Regions from separate parts of the Nonomuraea sp. NPDC050404 genome, predicted to be linked through region 1. Evidence: riboswitches for the same ligand, from Rfam matches in the RefSeq annotation. Region 1 holds a riboswitch; the other holds the start of a gene.

Region 1 (6,958 bases):
GACGACAGCTACGAGGACGCCTGGAAGCGCGCCTACCGCGACCTGGAGCCGGCCAACCTGTACAACGTGGACTACTCGCTGCTGGGCACGGCCCGCGTCGAGCCGCTGCTGCGGCGGATCAGGCGCGGCATGGAGGGCGCGGGCCTGTACGTCGAGTCGGCCAAGGGCGAGTGCAACCTGGGCCAGCACGAGATCGCCTTCCGCTACGACGAGGCGCTGCGGACCTGCGACAACCACGTCATCTACAAGACCGGCGCCAAGGAGATCGCCGCCCAGGAGGGCAGGTCGATCACGTTCATGGCCAAGCCGAACCAGCGCGAGGGCAACTCCTGCCACATCCACATCTCCCTCCGTGGCGCGGATGGTGATCTGGTGATGGCGGGCGAGGGGCCGTACGGGCTCTCTCCGCTGGGCGCCCGCTTCATCGCGGGTCAGCTCGCCCTCATGCGCGAGCTGACCCTCATGTACGCGCCCAACATCAACTCCTACAAGCGTTATGTCCCCGGCAGCTTCGCGCCCACGGCCGTCAAGTGGGGCGTGGACAACCGCACCTGCTCGCTGCGGCTGGTCGGCCACGGAAGCTCGTTGCGCGTGGAGAACCGGGTGCCCGGCGGCGACGTGAACCCGTACCTGGCGGTGTCGGCGCTGATCGCGGCCGGGCTGCACGGCATCGACGCCGAACTGCCGCTGGAGGACCCGTACGGCGGCAACGCCTACACCTCGGGGGCCGAGACGGTGCCGCACACGCTGCGGGACGCGCTCGCCCTGTTCGAGGGCTCGAAGCAGGCCCGCGAGGCGTTCGGCGACGACGTGGTGGCGCATTACGCGAACAACGCGCGGGTGGAGCTGGCCGCGTTCGACGCGGCGGTGACGGACTGGGAGATGTTCCGTGGATTCGAGCGGATGTAGGTCATGAAGATCGTCAATCCGGCCACAGAAGAGGTCATCGCCGAGGTCGAGCTCGCCGGCCCGGCCGAGGTCGACCGGGCCGTGGAGCGTGCCAGGAAGGCGCAGGCGGCCTGGCGCGAGGTGGCGCCGGGCGACCGGGCGCGGCTGCTGCGCCGGTTCGCCGACCTGGTGGACTCCCACGGCGAGGAACTGGCGCGGCTGGAGCTGGCCAACGCCGGGCACACGATCGGCAACGCCAGGTGGGAGGCCGGCAACGTACGCGACGTGCTGCACTTCTACGCCGGAGCCCCCGAACGTAACCACGGCAGGCAGATCCCGGTGCCCGGCGGCGTGGACGTGACGTTCCAGGAGCCCCTGGGCGTCGTCGGGATCATCGTGCCGTGGAACTTCCCGATGGTGATCATGATGTGGGGGGTCGCACCGGCTCTGGCGGCGGGTAACACCGTGATCGTCAAGCCGGCCGAATGGACTCCGCTGACCGCGCTGAGGCTGGCCGAGCTGGCCCTGGCGGCGGGCCTCCCCGAGGGGGTGCTCCAGGTTCTGCCTGGGGCAGGGGAGGTCGCGGGGGCCCATCTGGTCAGGCATCCGGACGTGGCCAAGATCGTGTTCACCGGCTCGACCGAGGTGGGCAAGGAGATCGCCGCCGAAGCGGGGCGGCAGGTCAAGCGGGTGACGCTGGAGCTGGGCGGCAAGTCCGCAAATATCGTCTTCGCCGACGCCGATCTCGAAAAAGCGGCGAAAACCGCGCCCTATGCGGTCTTCGACAACGCCGGGCAGGACTGCTGCGCCAGGTCGCGGATCCTCGTCCAGGCCGGCGTGTACGACGAGTTCATGCACCGCCTCACCAAGGCCGTACGCGGCGTCGTGGTCGGCGACCCCCTCGACGAGGCCACCGAGATGGGCCCGCTGATCAGCGCCGAGCATCTGGACCGAGTGCGCGGCTTCGTCGAGGGCACACCCCACCTGCAAGGCGACTGCCCCCGGGGCAAGGGCTACTGGTTCCCGCCGACCGTGCTGACCCCCGAGCTCACCGACCGGGCGTTCACCGAGGAGATCTTCGGTCCCGTCGTGTCGGTGGTCAGGTTCGAGGACGAGGCGCAGGCCGTACGGATCGCGAACGACACCCCGTACGGGCTGAGCGGCTCGATCTGGACCCGTGACGTCGGGCGGGCGCTGCGCGTGGCCAGGGCCGTGGAGGCGGGCGCCCTGTCGGTCAACTCCCACTCCTCCGTGCGCTACTGGACCCCGTTCGGCGGCTTCAAACAGTCCGGCCTCGGCAGGGAACTCGGCCCTGACGCGCTCGCGGCTTTCACCGAGACCAAGAACGTCTTCATTTCGACGGAGTGAGTGGGATATGCAGCGGTTGCAGGATCGGGTGGCGGTCATCACCGGCGCGGCCGGGGGGATCGGGCTGGCCACGGCCCGGCGCTTCGCCGAGGAGGGCGCGAAGGTGGTCTGCGCGGACATCGACGAGGAGGCGGGCGTCAAGGCCGCCAACGAGGTCGGCGGCCTGTTCGTCAGGGCCGACGTGACCAGCGAGGATGACGTCGTCAGGATGTTCCAGACGGCCTGCGACACCTACGGCGGCGTGGACATCGCCTTCAACAACGCCGGCATCTCGCCGCCCGACGACGACTCGATCCTGGAAACCGGCATCGACGCCTGGCGGCGCGTCCAGGAGGTGAACCTGACCAGCGTCTACCTGTGCTGCAAGCACGCCATCCCGCACATGCGGCGCCGGGGCAAGGGCTCGATCATCAACGTCGCCTCCTTCGTGGCCGTCATGGGCTCGGCCACCTCGCAGATCTCCTACACCGCCTCCAAGGGCGGGGTGCTGGCGATGTCGCGGGAGCTGGGCGTGCAGTTCGCCAGGGAGGGCATCAGGGTCAACGCCCTGTGCCCGGGTCCCGTGGACACGCCGCTGCTGCGGGAGTTGTTCGCCAAGGACCCCGAGCGGGCGCAACGACGGCTGGTGCACGTGCCCCTGGGCCGCTTCGCCGAGGCGTCGGAGATCGCGGCGGCGGTGGCGTTCCTGGCCAGCGACGACGCCTCGTTCATCACGGCCAGCGAGTTCCTCGTGGACGGCGGCATCTCCGGCGCCTACGTCACGCCGCTGTAGGGGGCAGGTCATGCGTCGTCCCGTCATCGGCATCACCTGCTACGTCGAGTCCGCCTCGTTCACGGTGTGGCAGGACACGGCCGCGTCGCTGCTGCCGCACGCGTACGTGGAGCACGTCGTGCGCGCCGGCGGCCAGCCCGTCCTGCTGCCGCCGGCCGGCGCGCCCGCCGAGCTGGTCGGGCGGCTGGACGGCCTGATCCTGGCCGGTGGCGGTGACATAGATCCGGCCAGGTACGGCGCGGAGCCGCACGAACGCAGCGGCTATGTCCGGAAATTTCGCGATGAGGCCGAGTTCGCCCTCCTGGCGGCGGCACTCGACGCCGACCTCCCCTACCTGGGCATCTGCCGTGGCCTCCAGGTGCTCAACGTGACCCTCGGCGGCACCCTCCACCAGCACCTGCCCGACGTGGTCGGCACCACCGACCACTGCCCGGGCCCCGGCCTCTTCGGACGGCTCCCGGTCAGCCCGGCCCCCGGCACCCGCCTGTCCAAGGCGCTTGGCGAGGATCCGGTGACGGTCGCCCACTACCACCACCAGTCCGTGGACCGCCTCGCCCCCGGCCTGACCGTCACGGCTGCCACCGGGGACGGCACGATCGAGGCCGTGGAGGCGGACGCCTCGGGTACGTTCACCATGGCCGTGCAGTGGCATCCGGAGGTGAATGAGGACTCCGCGTTGTTCGAGGCGCTCGTACGGGCCTGCTGAACGCTCACCCGACCGGCTGGAGCCTCCCTTCGACCGTGATGGCGTCCGCGCCGTATTCGCCCTCCAGCCTGCCGCGCACGCCGTCGTCGGCCACCCAGACGCCGATCACGACCTTGCCCGTGATGGGATTGGCCGAGGTCGAGACGATGCCGGCGTCCTTCACCCCCTCCAGGCGCCGCTGGATGGCGAGCATTTCGGCCTCGGTGCGCTGCCCGGCGGTGATGCACAGCGCGCCACCCCACACCTCACGAATCCACCCCTCTCGCTCCGCCAGGTCACCGGTGAAACGCAGATTGATCACATATGACTCGGCGTCGACCTCCATCTGCTCCTCGGGGTGCGGCGGCATCGGGGCCAGCCGGTCGAGCCAGGCCCCGGCGAAGTCGTCGGCGGTCCTCGCCCGCTCAAGCGCCCTGTTCATGGTCTTCTCCGTGGTCCGCGCCGGGTCGAGGACCCGCCAGCCGCCTTCGGGAGCGGGGCACGGGGTGTCGAGCCCGAGCCCGTCCTCCTTCGGCGGCTTCCGCTCGTCCGGCTCGCCCGGCGGCTCAGTCAGCGTCAGCCGGGCACCGTCCCAGGTGCCCGTCACCCGGTAGGTGCCCCACTTCACTCCGCGCTCCGACTCGTGCTCGACCTTGCTCCAGTCCCAGCCCAGGACGTCGGGGCCGTGGCATTGGGGCGGGTCCGAGGTCATGAGCACAGGGCACAACTGCGGCCCGTGCCCGTCACCTTCGAGCACGGGAATGCTCGCCGTGTAGCGGATCGGCTCGGGCGGGCGGGCCACTTCCGTACCGCAGGACGCAACGGCGGACAACGCCACCACTATCGCCAACCGACGCATATCTCAAAGACGTCAGCGCGCCCGCAATGGTTCACCCCGCCCGCGACGCGACAACACACCCGTAACAGCACTAGGCTGGCGGACATCACCGACGAATCCGTGCGGGAGAGTGTCCTGGCAGCCGGTCAGGGCCCCTGAAGGAGCAAGCCCTCCCCGCGAACCTCTCAAGGCAAAGGACCGCGCGGCCGAGGTGTCCTCTGGAAAGCAGGCCTGCGGGGCCTCGCCGAAGGTGAAAGTCCGGCCAAAAAGTCGGGTGAAGCTCTCAGGCATCCATGACAGAGGGGGAGGATGCTGGCATCCACTCCTGTCCTGAGGTGCGACATATGTCCCGACCGACACCGCTACGAGACGTCCACGAGGACCTCGGCGCCACGCTCACCGACTTCGCCGGTTGGCTCATGCCGCTGCGCTACGGCAGCGAGTCGGCGGAGCACAGGGCCGTCCGCGAGGCGGCCGGGCTCTTCGACCTCTCGCACATGGGTGAGATCTTCCTGACTGGGCCGCAGGCGGGCCAGGCGCTGGACCACGCCCTGGTCGGCCACCTGTCCGCGCTGGCACCCGGGCGCGCCAGGTACACCATGATCGTGAACGAGCGCGGCGGGGTGCTCGACGACCTCATCGTCTACCGGCTCGGGGACGAGGAGTTCATGGTCGTGGCCAACGCCTCGAACTACCGGAAGGTCGCCGCCGAGCTGCTCGATCGCGCGAAGTCGTACGACGTGGTCGTCGAGGACCGCTCCGACCAGTACGCGCTGATCGCCGTCCAGGGACCCCGCTCGCAGGAGATCCTCGCCACGCTCACCGACGCCGACCTCGGCGGGCTCAAGTACTACGCGGGCCTGCCCGGCGTGGTGGACGGGCGGCGGGCGCTCATCGCCCGTACCGGCTACACCGGTGAGGACGGGTTCGAGCTGTTCGTCGCGAACCAGGACGCGGTGCCGCTCTGGCACGCGCTCATGGCGGCCGGTGAGCCGCACGGGCTCAGGCCGGCGGGCCTGTCCAGCCGCGACACGCTCAGGCTGGAGGCCGGCATGCCGCTGTACGGCAACGAGCTGAGCGCGGAGCTCACCCCGTTCGACGCGGGGCTGGGCAGGGTGGTGAAATTCGACAAGCCGGGTGACTTCGTCGGCAGGTCGGCGCTCGAGGCGGTCAAGGACGACCCGCCGCGACGCCGGCTCGTCGGCCTGGTCGCGCGGACCCGCCGGGTGCCGCGCCACGGTTACCCGGTCACCAAGGACGGCGTCGTCGTCGGCGAGGTCACCAGCGGTGCGCCCTCCCAGAGCCTGGGAAAGCCCATCGCGATGGCGTACGTGGACGCGGGCGTCGATTCAGGCCTGGCTGTGGACATCCGGGGCAGCCATGAACCTATGGACCTGGTTGAGCTGCCCTTTTACAGGAGGAACAAGTGAGCATGAGCATCCCTGAAGAGCTGAGCTACACCAAGGAGCACGAGTGGGTGGCCGGCCTCGACGACGGCATTACCGTGACCGTCGGCGTGACGGCCTTCGCCGCCGCGTCCCTCGGTGACGTGGTCTTCGTGCAGCTCCCCGAGGTCGGGGCGAGCGTCGAGCGGGGGGACTCCGTCGGTGAGGTGGAGTCGACCAAGTCCGTGAACGAGATCTACGCGCCCGTCGGCGGCGAGATCGTCGAGGTGAACCAGGCCGTCGCGGACGACCCGAGCATCGTCAACGGCGACCCCTATGGCGACGGCTGGATGTTCAAGATCCGTATGGCAGGCGACGCCGAGGACCTGCTCTCGCCGGAGGAGTACACGGCGCTCACCTCGAGCGAATCCTGACGTACCCGCCGGGGCCCCACCCGGGCCCCGGCCTCTCATGAAGGGCGCACATCAATGGCGATCAGCGTCTTCGACCTCTTCAAGATCGGCATCGGCCCGTCGAGCTCCCACACGGGCGGCCCGATGGCCGCCGCGCACAAGTTCGTGCGCGGCCTGCACGAGGACGGCCTGCTGGAGCGGGTGGCGCGCGTGGAGGCCATCCTGTACGGCTCGCTCGGCCTGACCGGCAAGGGCCACGGCAGCGACAAGGCGGTCCTGCTCGGCCTGTCAGGCGAGAAGCCCGAGCTGGTGGACGTGGACACCGTGGACGCCCGCATCGCCGCGATGCGCGAGTCGGGCACCGTCAAGCTGTACGGCGCCCGGGAGATCCCCTTCGTCGTGGGCGAGCACCTCGTCTTCGAACGCAAGATCTCCCTCCCCGAGCATCCGAACGGCATGCGCTTCACCGCGTACACGGACTCGGGGGAGCAACTGCGGGAAAAGGTCTACTTCTCGGTCGGCGGCGGCTTCGTCGTGGACGAGAAGGCCACCGGCGCCGACCGCATCAAGCCCGACGACACCGTGCTGCCCTACCCCTTCACCACCGGC
Region 2 (6,958 bases), on a different contig from region 1:
CGCCTGGCCAGGTAGTTCGCCGACAGGATGGCCTGCTCGGTGGCGGCGGTGAGGCCCTCGGCGCCCATCATCCTGACGTAGGCCCACGAGATCGGCAGGATGCCCGCCGAGCCGTAGGGGGCCGCGGAGACGGGCCCGACCGGGGTGCCGTTGTGCAGCGGGTGGCCGGGCAGGTAGGCGGCCAGGTGGGCGCGGACCGCGACCGGGCCGACGCCGGGGCCGCCGCCGCCGTGCGGGATGCAGAAGGTCTTGTGCAGGTTGAGGTGGGACACGTCGGCCCCGAACTCGCCGGGCTTGGCCAGCCCGACCAGCGCGTTGAGGTTGGCGCCGTCCACGTACACCTGGCCGCCGGCGTCGTGCACCTTGGCGCAGACCTCGGTGATGCTCTCCTCGTACACGCCGTGCGTGGACGGGTACGTCACCATGATCGCCGACAGCGCGTCCCGGTGCTTGTCGATCTTGGCGTCGAGGTCGGCCAGGTCGACGTTGCCCTCGCCGTCGCAGGCCACGACCACGACGCGCATGCCGGCCATGACGGCGCTGGCGGCGTTCGTGCCGTGGGCGGAGGACGGGATGAGGCAGACGTCGCGCTCACCCTGGCCCTTGGCCCGGTGGTAGGCGCGGATGGCCAGCAGCCCGGCGAACTCGCCCTGCGAGCCGGCGTTCGGCTGGATGGAGACGGCGTCGTAGCCGGTCACCTCGGCCAGCCAGTCCTCCAGCGTGCCGATCAGCTCGCAGTAGCCCTCGGCCTGCTCATCGGGCGCGTAGGGGTGGATGGCGGCGAACTCGGGCCAGGTGATGGGCTCCATCTCGGTGGTCGCGTTCAGCTTCATCGTGCAGGAGCCGAGCGGGATCATCGAACGGTCGAGCGCGATGTCCTTGTCCTGCAGCCTGCGCAGGTAACGCAGCATCGCGGTCTCGGAGCGGTGGTTGTGGAAGACCGGGTGGGTCAGGTACTCGCCCTCGCGCGCCAGCGAGGCCGGCAGCGCGTCGGGGGCGCTCTCCGGGTCCACCGCGGTCCCGGCGGCGCCGAAGGCGGCCAGCACCCCGGCCACCTCGGCGGTCCCGGTCTTCTCGTCGCAGGCGATCAGGACGTGGTCCTCGTCCCGCCGCCAGAGGTTGACGCCCCGTTCGGCGGCGGCGGCCACGACGGCGGCGGCGCGGCCGGGCACGCGGGCCAGCACGGTGTCGAAGAACTCGCCGTGCACGACCTGCACGCCCGCCTCCCGCAGCCCGCCGGCCAGGGCGGTGGCGTGGCGGTGCACGCGGCGGGCGATGCCGGCCAGGCCCTCGGGGCCGTGGTAGACGGCGTACATGCCCGCGATGACGGCGAGCAGGACCTGGGCGGTGCAGATGTTGCTGGTGGCCTTCTCGCGGCGGATGTGCTGCTCGCGGGTCTGCAGGGCCAGGCGGTAGGCGGGGTCGCCGTCGGCGTCCACGGACACGCCGACCAGGCGGCCGGGGAGCTGGCGCTGCAGCCCCTCGCGTACGGACATGTACGCGGCGTGCGGCCCGCCGAACCCGAACGGCACCCCGAACCGCTGCGAGGACCCGACCGCGATGTCGGCGCCCAGCTCGCCGGGGGCGGTGACGAGCGTCAGGGCCAGCAGGTCGGCGGCGGCCACGACCAGCGCGCCGGCCTCGTGCGCCGCGGCGGCCACGGCGCGGAAGTCACGCAGCCGCCCGGACGCGCCCGGATACTGCACGAGCAGGCCGAAACACTCGGGCAGCTCGCCGTCCAGTGAGTGCTCGGCCAGCGTGATGCCCAGCGGCTCGGCCCTGGTGGCGAGTACGGCCTTGGTCTGCGGCAGCGCGTCGGCGTCCACCACGAAGACATCGCTCTTGGACTTGCCCGCCCGGCGGGCCAGCGTCATGGCCTCGGCCGCGGCGGTGGCCTCGTCCAGCAGGGACGCGCCGGAGACGGGCAGGCCGGTCAGGTCGGAGACGACGGTCTGGAAGTTCAGCAGCGCCTCCAGGCGGCCCTGCGAGATCTCCGGCTGGTACGGGGTGTAGGCGGTGTACCAGCCCGGGTTCTCCAGCAGGTTGCGCCGGATGACGGCGGGCGTGACCGTGTCGTAGTAGCCCAGGCCGATCATGGAGGTGAGCACCCGGTTGCGCCCGGCCAGGGCGCGCAGTTCGGCGATGGCCTCGGCCTCGCCGATCGCGGGCGGCAGCTTGAGCCGGTCCTTGGCCCTGATGGCCTCGGGCACGGCCACCGCCACCAGGTCCGCGACGGATTCGAAGCCCACGGCCTCGAGCATGCGCTGCTGCTCGGCCTCCGAGGGGCCGATGTGCCGGGACGAGAACGGCGGAGCTGACAGATCGGTCATGGGGTGTGCCTCCCGAGGCTTATGGAGACCGGCGCCAGGGCGCGGACGAGTGCCGGATCTCCCCCTCTGTCAGCGCGGCGCCGTGACGGCCGTCCGCGACCTGAGAGCTTCACCCCCGGTGGGGCTTGCACCGTCGGTGAGGCGCGCCTGGCGGGTGCGCCTGCTTTCCAGAGTTGCCTCGCCCGAGCGGTACAGGGTGCCTGAGAGATTCCGGGGAGGTTTGCTCCTTCGGCGCCCCGGGGGCTCGGTGGCCCTCGAGGACTCTCCCGCACGGGGTCGTCAGCCTTGCTGTCCTAGATTACTACCTTAAGCCGCGAATGCCGTTCTGGAGGGGCCCCACGCCCCACCTCCTGCCCCATCGTCCTCATGGCTGCGCCTGCCCGTACGCGTGGCGCCGGGCAGGATCACGGGATCGGGCGGAGGTCAGCCGGAACGGCGGGCCCGGCGCCTGCGGGCGAGTTCGTCAGCGGGGTGGTCGGCCGGGACGCTGTCCTCGACCGCCGCGCGTTCCCCCGGCAGCTCCGCGAGGGAGCCCTCGACCTCTCGCCAGACCCGGCCCAGCGCGATGCCGAACACGCCCTGGCCGCCCTGGAGCAGATCGATCACCTCGTCGGCCGAGGTGCACTCGTAGACGCTGACGCCGTCGCTCATGAGCGTGATCTGCGCGAGGTCGGCGACCCCGCGGTCACGCAGGTGCTGCACGGCCGTGCGGATCTGCTGCAGCGACACTCCGGTGTCGAGCAGCCGCTTAACGACCTTGAGCACCAGGATGTCGCGGAAGCTGTAGAGCCGCTGGGAGCCCGAGCCGTGCGCGGCCCTGATCGTCGGCTCCACCAGGCCCGTGCGCGCCCAGTAGTCGAGCTGCCTGTAGGTGATGCCGGCCGCGGCGCAGGCCGTCGGCCCGCGGTATCCGATGTCGTCCGGGACCGCCGCCGGCTGCTCGTCGAAGAGCAGACCCTGCTCTCCGGCACGCTGCCGCGCGCTCTCGCGCCGCACCGGATCTTCCTGGCCGGCCGTCTTTCCCTCGCCGCTGCTGACCGCCACGCGGACCTCCGGCTTTCTCTCATCCCGTGGCCTGATCTGGGGGTACGCAAAGGGCGACCACGGGTTTCACTTGCACCGTAGGACCGTGACCATGCTCAGTCAACGATCCGGCTCGGCGCGTCGTGAAGCGTAAATGCACTGAAATACCTACCCCGCCCTGCCGAAGTCTTCGGGAGTGATCGTGTCAAGGAACTCCCTGAACTTCTCCACCTCGTCTTCCTGGTCGTCCGGGATGATGACTCCGGCCTCCTGGACGACCTCCTCGCTGGCGAAGATGCGCGCCCCCGTGCGCAGGGCGAGCGCGATCGAGTCGGACGGCCGCGCGCTCACCTCCACGCCGTTGGAGAACACCAGATCGGCGAAGAAGATGCCGTCGCGCAGGGCGACGATGTTGACCGCGCGCAGGCCGACGCCCAGGGCGCTCAGCACGTCGCGGAAGAGGTCATGGGTGAGCGGCCGCGGCGGCGGCTCCTCCGCCTGGGCCAGGGCGATGGCCGTGGCTTCCGTCATGCCGATCCATATAGGAAGGAACCGCTCCCCGTGTGCCTCCTTGAGCAAGACGATCGGCTGATTTGTGGGCATTTCAACTCGAACGCCCACGACCTCCATCTGCAACACGGGCTGCTCCGTATTCCTGACCGGTCACCCGGCACAGCTCTCTTCGATCATCGCTTCTGCTGACTTGGCTTCGCAATTCAACGTAACACCCGGCGGGCCTGGAATGTGCCTCCGCCTCCCAGCTCGCCACGGTCTCAGCGCCCAAGGACCGATCGCACACCGATTCGCACGAGGGATGCGTGCAGGTCGAGCAGGAGCGTGGACAGCTCCCTGGCGACCTCGTCCGCCTCGCCGATGGCCCCGGGACGGCGCCGTTTCAGTATGGGGGCGACGGTCTGCTCGACCAGGCCCGCCTCGCGCTCGGCCGCCGCCTTGACCGCCCGCAGGTGGCGGGCGTGCAGGCCGAAGCGGGCCAGGGCGCCCACGGTGCGGGCCACCTTGAGCGCCTCCTCGTCGTAGCGCCTGGCCACGGGGGTCAGCAGGCCGTAGTCCTCCAGCTCGGCGAGCGTCTCCTCGTCGATGGCCGCCGCCTCCAGCAGCTCGGCCCTGCTGAGCCTGATCTCCTGCGCCTGCTGCACCGCGCGGGGACGGCCGAAGCTCTCGGCCATCCTGTCCTTGATCACCCGCAGCGGCAGATAGTGGTCGCGCTGCTCGGTGAGGATGAAGCGCAGCTGCTCCACGTGCAGATGGGTGAACTTACGGTAGCCGGAAGGGCTGCGCTCGGGCTCAATCAGGCCCTCGCCCTCCAGGAACCTGATCTTGGAGATCGTGACATCGGGGAACTCGCCCTGAAGCAGGGCGAGCACCTCCCCGATGCTCATGTGCGAGCGCGCCGCCTGAGAACTCATGCGGGCCCCCGCATGGATCTTCCCGCCTCCATCGATCGCCCGCCGCGCTCGCTCATACGCCGGAGTTGCCCCGCATCAGGAAAACAAGGCGGAACTTGCCGATCTGCACCTCGTCTCCGGAGTGCAGGGGAACCTCCTCGATGCGCTCCCGGTTGACGTAGGTGCCGTTGAGGCTGCCCACGTCGCGCACCGAGAACTGCCCGCCGCGATGGCGGTAGAACTCGACGTGCCGGCGGGAGACCGTGATGTCGTCGAGGAAGATGTCGCTCTCCGGATGGCGACCGGTGGTGGTCAGCTCCTTGTCGAGCCGGAAGCGGCTCCCCTGGTTGGGGCCCCTGGTGACCGTGAGCAATGCCGTGCCGGGCGGGAGTTGCTCGACGAGCGCCCGCTCGGCGAGGAGCATGTCGCCGGCCTCAGCCTCATACGCCTCGATTCCCGCGACGGAGATCGTCGATGTGGTATCCCCCGGGACCTCGGATCTGGTCAACGGTGACCCACAGCGGGAACAGAAACGGGCATCCTCGGGGTTGGCGTGCCCGCACTGCGTGCAGTAGACGCTCGGCATCGATCGGCTCGGCCTCCTACCGCGAAGACGCGGCGACGGTGCTCAGGGGCGCGCCTCGCTTCGCTTTATCAAGTTTGCGAATGCCGCAACTTACGCTGATCAGCGGCAAAGGTCAAGACGGGGCGCTGCACGTTGGTTTGGACGCAGACAAAGTTACCGCCGCCCCCGCCCCGTGGTCCATGCCGCCGCGCGTTTCTACATTACGATCTTTCCGCACTCCGTGGGCACGTCATTTCCGATCACGGTCTGTGACGTTATCAGCCGGCGGCCCGCCCGACGATCCGGGCCCAGTGTCCGGGCGATCAACCGGCCGCCTGCCCGACGATCCGGGTTCCGCGTCCGGGAGATCAGCCGGCGGCCCGCTCGACGATCCGGGCCCAGCGTTCCAGCAGGGTCTGGGCGGCGTCCACATCCGTGGCCTCGGCCCAGAGGTCGGTGACGGGCTCCGCGGCGGCGGGCAGGACCAGCACCCAGCTGCCGTCCTCGCGGGCCACCCGCACGCCGTCGGTGGTGTCGACGCGGTGGCCGTCCGGCTCGGACTCGGCGGCCTCGATGACCGAGCGCATGACGGCGCCCTTGGCCGCCCACGGTGTGGGCACGGTGCGCTTGAGCAGCTTGACCTCGGGGATCCTGGCGTCGATCTGGCTGAGCGACAGGCGGGTGCGGGCGACCAGGCCGAGCAGGCGCATGAACGCGGCCAGCCCGTCGATCGCGGGGCTGAACTCCGGCACCACGAAGCCGCCGCGCCCGTCGGCCGCGAAGATCATGTCGGGGCCCGCGGCGGCCGAGGTGAGGGCGTCCAGCGCGGTGGAGGTCCACTGCACCTGCACGCCGTGGAAGCGGCAGACCTGCTCGGCGACCCTGGTCGTGGTGACCGGCAGGGCGACCTGGCCGCCCCTGCGCTCGGCGGCGACCAGGTCGAGCACGACGAGCAGGGCGCGTTCCTCCTCGATGAGCTGGCCCATCTCATCCACCAGGGCGATGCGCTCGCCGACCGGGTCGAAACGCACGCCGAAGGCCGCCCGCGAGGAGCTGACCAGCTCCGACAGGCGCTGCAGGTCGCGGCGGCGCCCGGCGAGCGTCTCGGTGGGCGAGACGTCGTCGAGGCGGGCGTTGACCGTGAGCACCTCGACGCCGACCCGGCCGAGCAGGGTGGGCAGCACCAGCGAGGAGGTGCCGCCCGCGCAGTCCACGACGACCTTCATGTCCCTGACGCCGGCCACGCCGACGTGGCGCAGCAACTCGTGCGTGTAGTCCTCCACGGCCCTGGCGGGGTAGGTCAGCTCGGCGATCTCGCCGGGGAAGGCGCGGCGGAACTCCTGCCGGGAGAAGACCCGCTCCAGCTTGCGCTGGGCGGCCGGGGGCAGGTCGGCGCCGCGGGTGTCCATGATGACGATGTCCACGCTCTGCGGGTCGCCGGGGGTGGTGCGCAGCGCGATGCCGCCGGCGGCCGACTCGCGGCCGGTGTGGAAGCGGGTGACGGGCAGCGGGGCGGCCTCCAGGTCCAGCACGTTGATGGCGCCCGCGGTGAGCGCGCCGATGACGGCCCGCTTGAGCGCCCTGGCGGCCAGGGAGCAGTCGCGGGAGGTGACGACGTACTCGCCCTTCTTCAG

Evidence for each region. Region 1 has a riboswitch for glycine ahead of gcvT (glycine cleavage system aminomethyltransferase GcvT). Riboswitches for the same ligand answer to the same signal wherever they lie in the genome.
Region 2: another riboswitch for glycine. It lies ahead of gcvP (aminomethyl-transferring glycine dehydrogenase); the one in region 1 lies ahead of gcvT (glycine cleavage system aminomethyltransferase GcvT).

What each region holds. Positions count from the first base shown of each region.
Region 1 is NZ_JBFAKB010000012.1:187,915-194,872, forward strand. It holds gene AB0I81_RS31890 (glutamine synthetase family protein) at 1-909, shown strand, start outside; gene AB0I81_RS31895 (aldehyde dehydrogenase family protein) at 913-2,256, shown strand; gene AB0I81_RS31900 (3-oxoacyl-ACP reductase) at 2,264-3,028, shown strand; gene AB0I81_RS31905 (gamma-glutamyl-gamma-aminobutyrate hydrolase family protein) at 3,039-3,734, shown strand; gene AB0I81_RS31910 (hypothetical protein) at 3,739-4,545, opposite strand; glycine riboswitch at 4,665-4,762, shown strand; gene gcvT (glycine cleavage system aminomethyltransferase GcvT) at 4,896-5,981, shown strand; gene gcvH (glycine cleavage system protein GcvH) at 5,984-6,370, shown strand; gene AB0I81_RS31925 (L-serine ammonia-lyase) at 6,425-6,958, shown strand, end outside.
Region 2 is NZ_JBFAKB010000001.1:610,457-617,414, forward strand. It holds gene gcvP (aminomethyl-transferring glycine dehydrogenase) at 1-2,330, opposite strand, end outside; glycine riboswitch at 2,508-2,609, opposite strand; gene AB0I81_RS02710 (MerR family transcriptional regulator) at 2,754-3,374, opposite strand; gene AB0I81_RS02715 (bifunctional nuclease family protein) at 3,522-3,992, opposite strand; gene AB0I81_RS02720 (MerR family transcriptional regulator) at 4,127-4,780, opposite strand; gene AB0I81_RS02725 (FHA domain-containing protein) at 4,833-5,345, opposite strand; gene AB0I81_RS02730 (mannose-1-phosphate guanyltransferase) at 5,693-6,958, opposite strand, start outside.